DNA from 2 places in the Streptomyces sp. NPDC002499 genome. Region 1 is predicted to be linked to the other one. Evidence: riboswitches for the same ligand, from Rfam matches in the RefSeq annotation. Region 1 holds a riboswitch; the other holds the start of a gene.
The links. A riboswitch is a leader RNA that binds a small molecule or an ion and turns the genes downstream of it on or off. The one in region 1 is predicted to bind glycine.
Positions count from the first base shown of each region.

Region 2: it holds a riboswitch for glycine, as region 1 does, so the genes downstream of both, gcvP (aminomethyl-transferring glycine dehydrogenase) here and gcvT (glycine cleavage system aminomethyltransferase GcvT) in region 1, are expected to answer to the same signal.

Region 1 is NZ_JBSFXO010000013.1:49,272-52,667, reverse strand. It holds gene ACWD5F_RS33610 (enhanced serine sensitivity protein SseB) at 1-451, opposite strand, end outside; gene ACWD5F_RS33605 (AAA family ATPase) at 717-1,391, opposite strand; glycine riboswitch at 1,540-1,632, shown strand; glycine riboswitch at 1,633-1,743, shown strand; gene gcvT (glycine cleavage system aminomethyltransferase GcvT) at 1,781-2,899, shown strand; gene gcvH (glycine cleavage system protein GcvH) at 2,973-3,350, shown strand; gene glyA (serine hydroxymethyltransferase) at 3,365-3,396, shown strand, end outside.
Region 2 is NZ_JBSFXO010000012.1:9,515-12,910, reverse strand. It holds gene gcvP (aminomethyl-transferring glycine dehydrogenase) at 1-1,555, opposite strand, end outside; glycine riboswitch at 1,732-1,827, opposite strand; gene ACWD5F_RS31575 (PRC-barrel domain-containing protein) at 1,941-2,318, shown strand; gene ACWD5F_RS31570 (DNA polymerase IV) at 2,608-3,396, opposite strand, start outside.

The sequences.
Region 1 (3,396 bases):
TGGGGCCGTCGAGGAGGGTGCGGCCGATGCGGCACAGCTCGGCGACGGCGGCCGGCGGGAGCGGGATCCCGACCATGCCGTCCGGGTTCACGGCGATGCCGACCTGCGGGGGCAGACCGCGGGCGAACTCGACGGCGGGCGCGATCGTGTACGACAGATGCGCGCCGACGACATGCCGGAACTGCTCCTCGGAGCTGAAGACCGGGACGTAGGCCTGGCCCTCGATCTCCAGCGTGGGCAGGTCCAGCGGGCCGCTGTGCGGGCCGCCGCCGCTGGGCAGCGGGATCCAGAGGAAGCTGCGGCTGAGCACCTCGACGATCCGGCCGCCCGCCATGGGCACGCCGAGGGACGCCGACAGCACCTCCTCCAGCTCGTTGCCGGGCCATCCGCCGTGCGGATGGGGGTGCGCCTGCATGGGAAACTCCGCGGGGAGATCCGCTGGGAAGTCCATCTGTCCGACCGCCTGCTGTGAAGTACCGCTGTGGCAGCAAAGGCTAACGGGTACGGGGCCCCTGGCGGTGGGCTCGTGCGGCCGATCTCGCCCGGCGCACCGTCCGCGGAACGCACGGGCCGGGACGACGGCCGGACCGGAGGGTCCCGGCGCGAGACCGGTCCGGGCACCGCCCGCCGCGGGCCACTGCCGCCTCGGCACGGCTCGACGAGCGCGGCGGCCCCGAGGCGGCGCGGCTCGACGGCGGCCCATCGGCGGCGGCACCTCAGCCCGTGAATCCGATCCTGCGCAGCACGTCCGCCGCGTCCCGGTCCAGGAGCACCGCCGAGCCGACGCCCTCGGGCAGGTCGCCGCGCTCCACGGAGCGGATCAGCCGGCCGGCCGCCGTGCGGTGGCGCAGGAAGGCGTAGCGGGAGACACCCCGGCCGCGGTCGCGCTGGCCCGCCAGGGCGGTGCGCGGGGGCACGTCGAGCAGGACCAGGTGCAGGATGCCGCCGCGGCGCCGGGCCTCGCGGGCCAGCCAGCCGCGCACCCAGGCCTGGGTGCCGCAGTCGTGCACGACGACGCCGGCGCCGGCGCGCAGGGCGCGGCCGAGACCGGCGTAGTGGGCGAGGCGGACCAGGGGGCGGTAGACGGCGTACGGCAGGAAGCGGGACGCCCGGGTGTCCCAGCGGTCGCGGGCGTCCTGGGAGTCGATGCGGATGCCCTTGACCGCGCGCCGCATCAGCGTGGACTTGCCGCTGCCGGGCAGGCCGGTGATCACCACCAGGTCGCGGGGGCCGAAGAGCAGGGCGTGCGGGCTGCGGCCCGAGCGGTCGCGCAGGTCGCGGACGACCGGGGCCGGCCGCTCGGCGCAGCGCTCGCGGGCGGGTGCCGGGGCCTGCTGGGGCAGCGCGACGGCCGAGGTCGCCGCGTACGCCGTGGTCCTTGTCACCGTGATCGTCCTCCCTGCCGGGTCAGGAAAGCTTCTCCCCACCGAATGTAAAGAGAAGGTAATCCACGGTGTCTCCCGGTTCCGTTCGGTTCCGGCCACAAGCCTGTTACAGAGCCTGTGCGATGATGTGCGCGCCAACTGCATACCGGCCGTTTGAATCCGCGCGGGAGAGTCCCCGGTCACCTGGGGCGCCGAAGGAGCAAGTCCCTCCCTTGAATCTCTCAGGCCCCGTTACCGCGCGGGCGAGGCACATCTGAAAAGCGGGTCCCCGGTGTTGCCGGTGGCCCCACCCAAGGTGCAAGTCATGTCCCGTGCGGTCATGACGAACCTCTCAGGTTCCGATGACAGATGGGGAGGAACGACCTCGCCGTCATGCCTTGGGAGACTCACGTCCGATGAGCAGCACCGAACCCCGTCACACCGCGCTCGATGCCCTGCATCGCTCGCTGGGCGCGACCATGACCGACTTCGCCGGCTGGGACATGCCGTTGCGCTACGGCTCCGAGCGCGACGAGCACCTCGCCGTACGCACGAAGGCCGGGCTCTTCGACCTCTCCCACATGGGTGAGATCACCGTCACCGGCCCGGAGGCGGACCGGCTCCTGAACTTCGCCCTCGTCGGCAACATCGCCTCCGTCGGCGTCGGCCGCGCCCGCTACACCATGATCTGCCGGGCCGACGGCGGCATCCTGGACGACCTGATCGTCTACCGCCTCGCGGAGACCGAGTTCATGGTCGTCGCCAACGCCTCCAACGCCCAGGTCGTGCTCGACGCGCTGACGGAACGTTCGGCCGGATTCGACGCCGAGGTGCGCGACGACCGGGACGCCTACGCGCTGATCGCCGTCCAGGGGCCGGAGTCCCCCGGCATCCTCAAGTCCCTCACGGACGCCGACCTCGACGGCCTGAAGTACTACGCCGGTCTGCCCGGCACGGTCGCCGGTGTCCCCGCCCTCATCGCCCGCACCGGCTACACCGGCGAGGACGGCTTCGAGCTGTTCGTGAAGCCGGAGCACGCGGTCGAGCTGTGGCAGGCGCTGACCAAGGCGGGCGAGGGCGTCGGCCTGATCCCCTGCGGTCTGTCCTGCCGGGACACGCTGCGCCTGGAGGCGGGCATGCCGCTGTACGGGCATGAGCTGAGCGCCTCGCTCACCCCCTTCGACGCCGGGCTCGGCCGGGTGGTGAAGTTCGAGAAGGAGGGCGACTTCGTGGGGCGCCAGGCGCTGCGCGAGGCCCTCGAGAACCTCAACCACGACGCGCCGCGCGTCCTGGTCGGCCTGGTCGCCGAGGGCCGACGGGTGCCGCGTGCCGGTTACCCGGTCGTCGCCGACGGCCAGGTGATCGGCGAGGTCACCTCCGGCGCCCCCTCCCCCACGCTGGGGAAGCCGATCGCGATGGCCTACGTCGACGCGGCCCACGCGGCGCCCGGCACGGCCGGGGTCGGCGTGGACATCCGGGGCAGCCACGAGCCGTACGAGGTCGTGGCGCTGCCGTTCTACAAGCGCCGGAAGTAACACTTTCCGCAGTGCTCCCCCGCACCTCTTCACCCTTCACCCACACTCCCCCGCGTACAGGAGAATCCAGGCCATGAGCAATCCCCAGCAGCTGCGCTACAGCAAGGAGCACGAGTGGCTGTCGGCCGCCGTGGACGGCGTCGCGACGGTCGGCATCACCGAGTTCGCGGCCAACGCGCTCGGTGACGTCGTCTACGCCCAGCTCCCTGACGTCGGCTCCGAGGTGACCGCGGGCGAGACCTGCGGCGAGCTGGAGTCGACCAAGTCGGTCAGCGACCTGTACTCGCCGGTCAGCGGCGAGGTCACCGAGATCAACGAGGACGTGGTGAACGACCCGTCGCTGGTGAACTCGGCCCCCTTCGAGGGCGGTTGGCTCTTCAAGGTCCGCTACACCGAGGAGCCCGCCGACCTGCTGTCGGCCGACGAGTACGCCGCCGAGACGGCCGGCTGAGGGGTCACAGACGCATGTCCGCACTGAACACGCCCCTGCACGAGCT
Region 2 (3,396 bases), on a different contig from region 1:
CGTTGAGCTTCATCGTGCAGGAGCCCAGCGGGATCATGCCGCGGTCGAGCGCGTAGTCACGGTCGGCCAGCTTGCGCAGGTAGCGCAGCATCGCCGTCTCGGAACGGTGCTCCTGGAAGACGGGGTGGACCAGGAACTCGTCGCTCCGCAACAGCGCCTGCGGAATCGTCTCCCCGGCGACCGCGTCCAGCGCGTCCACGTCCCCCGCGACCCCGAACGCGGCCCACACGGCACGCAGTTGGGCCCGCGCGGTCGTCTCGTCACAGGCGATCGACACGTGATCGGCGTCGACCGGGTACAGGTTGACCCCGTTGTCCCGCGCGGCGGCGACGACCTCGGCGGCCCGCCCTTCCACGCGCACGGTGAGCGTGTCGAAGTAGGTGCCGTGCACGACCTCGACCCCGCCGGCCCTGAGCCCCTCGGCCAAGATCGTCGCGTACCGGTGGGTGCGCCGCGCGATCACCCGCAGCCCCTCGGGCCCGTGGTAGACGGCGTACATACCGGCCATGACGGCGAGCAGCACCTGCGCGGTACAGATGTTGCTGGTGGCCTTCTCCCGCCGGATGTGCTGCTCACGCGTCTGCAGCGCAAGCCGGTAGGCCTTGTGCCCGTCGGCGTCCACGGACACACCCACGAGCCGCCCGGGCAGGCTGCGCGCGAACCTCTCGTGCACGGCCATGTAGCCCGCGTGCGGCCCGCCGAAGCCCATCGGCACACCGAACCGCTGCGTCGTACCGACGGCGATGTCCGCCCCCAGCTCACCGGGCGACTTCAGCAGCGTCAGCGCCAGCAGATCGGCGGCGACGGTGACGAGCGCACCGAGCCCGTGCGCCTGCTCGATCAACGGCTTGATGTCCCGTACGACACCGGAGGCTCCGGGGTACTGGACGAGAACGCCGTTGATCTCCCGCTCCGCGACCTCGGCCGGGATGCCGTCGGCGAGGTCGGCGACCACGACCTCCACGCCGGCCGGCTCGGCCCGCGTCTGGATCACGGCGATGGTCTGCGGCAACGCGTCCGCGTCGACCAGGAACAGACCCTTCTTGTTCTTGCCCATCCGCCGGGACAGCGCCACGGCCTCGGCGGCGGCCGTGCCCTCGTCGAGCAGCGAGGCACCGGAGGTCGGCAGCCCGGTCAAGTCGGCAACCATGGTCTGGAAGTTGAGCAGAGCTTCCAGCCGACCCTGTGAGATCTCCGGCTGGTACGGCGTGTAGGCCGTGTACCAGGCCGGGTTCTCCATCACGTTGCGCAGGATGACGGGCGGCGTGAAGGTCCCGTAGTACCCGAGGCCGACCATGGAGTCGAGAACCTGGTTCTGATCGGCGAGCGACCGCAGCTCGGCCAGCACCTCGGCCTCGGTGCGCGCACCGGGCAGGTCCAGGTCATCGGCGTTCTTGATCACATCCGGCACCGCGGCGGCGGTGAGCTCGTCCAGCGAGCCGTAGCCGACCTGCGCGAGCATCTTGGCCCGCGCCTCCTGGTCGGGCCCGATGTGGCGCTGCTCGAACGGGATTCCCGCTTCGAGCTCGGAGAGCGGAGTGCGATGGGCGGTCATTGCGGAGGCCTCCTGGTCGGTCACGACCTTCGAGGGGCACCACGGCACGGGTACCCCGACGGCCTCCCCCTCTGTCATCTCAACCTGAGAGCTTCACCGGGCATCCCGAAGGGGCCCGACTTTCACCGTCGGTGAGAGCGGAGGCCTTCGACACCCGCCCTGCTTTCCAGAGTGACCTCGTCCGTGCGGTACGTGGGCCTGAGAGATTCCGGGGAGGATTTGCTCCTTCGGCGCCTCCGATGATGTCTGGAGGACTCTCCCGCACGGGGTCAGCAGCCGCTGCCAGCCTACCAGCGGGCACACCGCACGGGCCTTCGAGTGGCCACCATCACCAATGTGCTCTTTTGTAGTGTTTACGAGTGCGTCGCGACCACGTGGAGGCCCCGTGCAGACCGACATCGATCCACGCAACCTGATCGGCCGCAAGGCGTTCGACCGCAACGGCACCAAGATCGGCACGATCGACGAGATCTACCTCGACGACGCGACCGGCGTGCCGGAGTGGGCCGCCATACGCACCGGCCTCTTCTCCCGCGACGCCTTCGTCCCCCTGGAACCCAGCGAACTGGTCGAAGGCACCCTCCACGTCCCCTTCGAACGCGCCCTCATCAAAGACGCCCCCGACTTCGGCGTGGGCCGCCACCTCTCCCCCCAACAAGAACTCCAGCTCTACCACCACTACGGCCTCGACACAGCACCCCCACCAGAGTTCCCAGACAGAGACTTCGGCAAGCTGGCAGGCACAGAGGACGCAGACGCCTGAACCGTCTGCCGACACCTACCCACTACTTGCTCAGCCCGCGAGCAGTCCCACGCCACCATCCACCCCCACCCGCCTAGCCTGCGGGCAGTCGTGCCGCTGAGGCGCCACCCACCCCACAGCCAGACGGCCCCACCCACCAGCCTCGCGCCAGGCGGCGGCGCGCGGCGCCCCGCCCTCAAACCCGCTCAGCCTGCGGGCAGTCGTGCCGCTGGGGCGGCACGGGTGGGCGCAGGCGGCACCCCGCCAGCGCCGGGCCGCGCGACCCACCCGCCTCAGCTCCGACTGACAGTCACATCCGAACGCCGTCCACGGAAACCCCGGGACCTCCCGAAACCAACGGCAACGGATCCGCCGGCTCCAACTCCAGGTCATCGACCCGAAACGTCCGCACCCGCCCCGGCTCAGACCCCGGCGTCTCAAACCGCACAGTCACCCGCCCAAGCCCACTCCCCTGCACCCACCCATGCCCAAATTCGGCATGCCGCACATCATGCCCCGAAGGCCACCGCCGCTCAGCAGCAACAATCACCTGCTCCTCAACCGCCTCCGCATCCGCCCCCACCCGCTCCCCCACCTCAACCTCCACATCCGAGTACTCCGCACCCATCCCACCCCCAACAACCGCCGCCCCCGTCCCCGCTTCCGCCGCCTGCGCAAAAAGATCCTCCTGCGTGAAGTCGGCAAGCCCACTCACCCCCACCCCCAACAACCGCACCCCACCCGTCGTATCCACGGCCTCCAACAACCGCAAGGCAGCCTCCCGCACCACCCCAGGATCATCCGTAGGCCCCCGCAAGGTCTCGGACCGAGTCAACGTCGAGAAGTCGTACCGCCGCACCTTCAACACGATGGTCCGCCCGGACAACCCCGCCGACCGCAACCGCCCCACACACCGATCCGCCAGCCGCTGCACCTCCAACCCCACCCGCACCCGGTCATGAATGTCCACGTCATACGTGTCCTCGACCGACACCGACTTGGTCTCCCGCTCAGCGACGACAGGCCGATCATCACGCGCCAACGCCATCGCGTAGAGCCCGTGCCCGTGCGCCTTCCCCAACAGCCGCACCAACTCGTC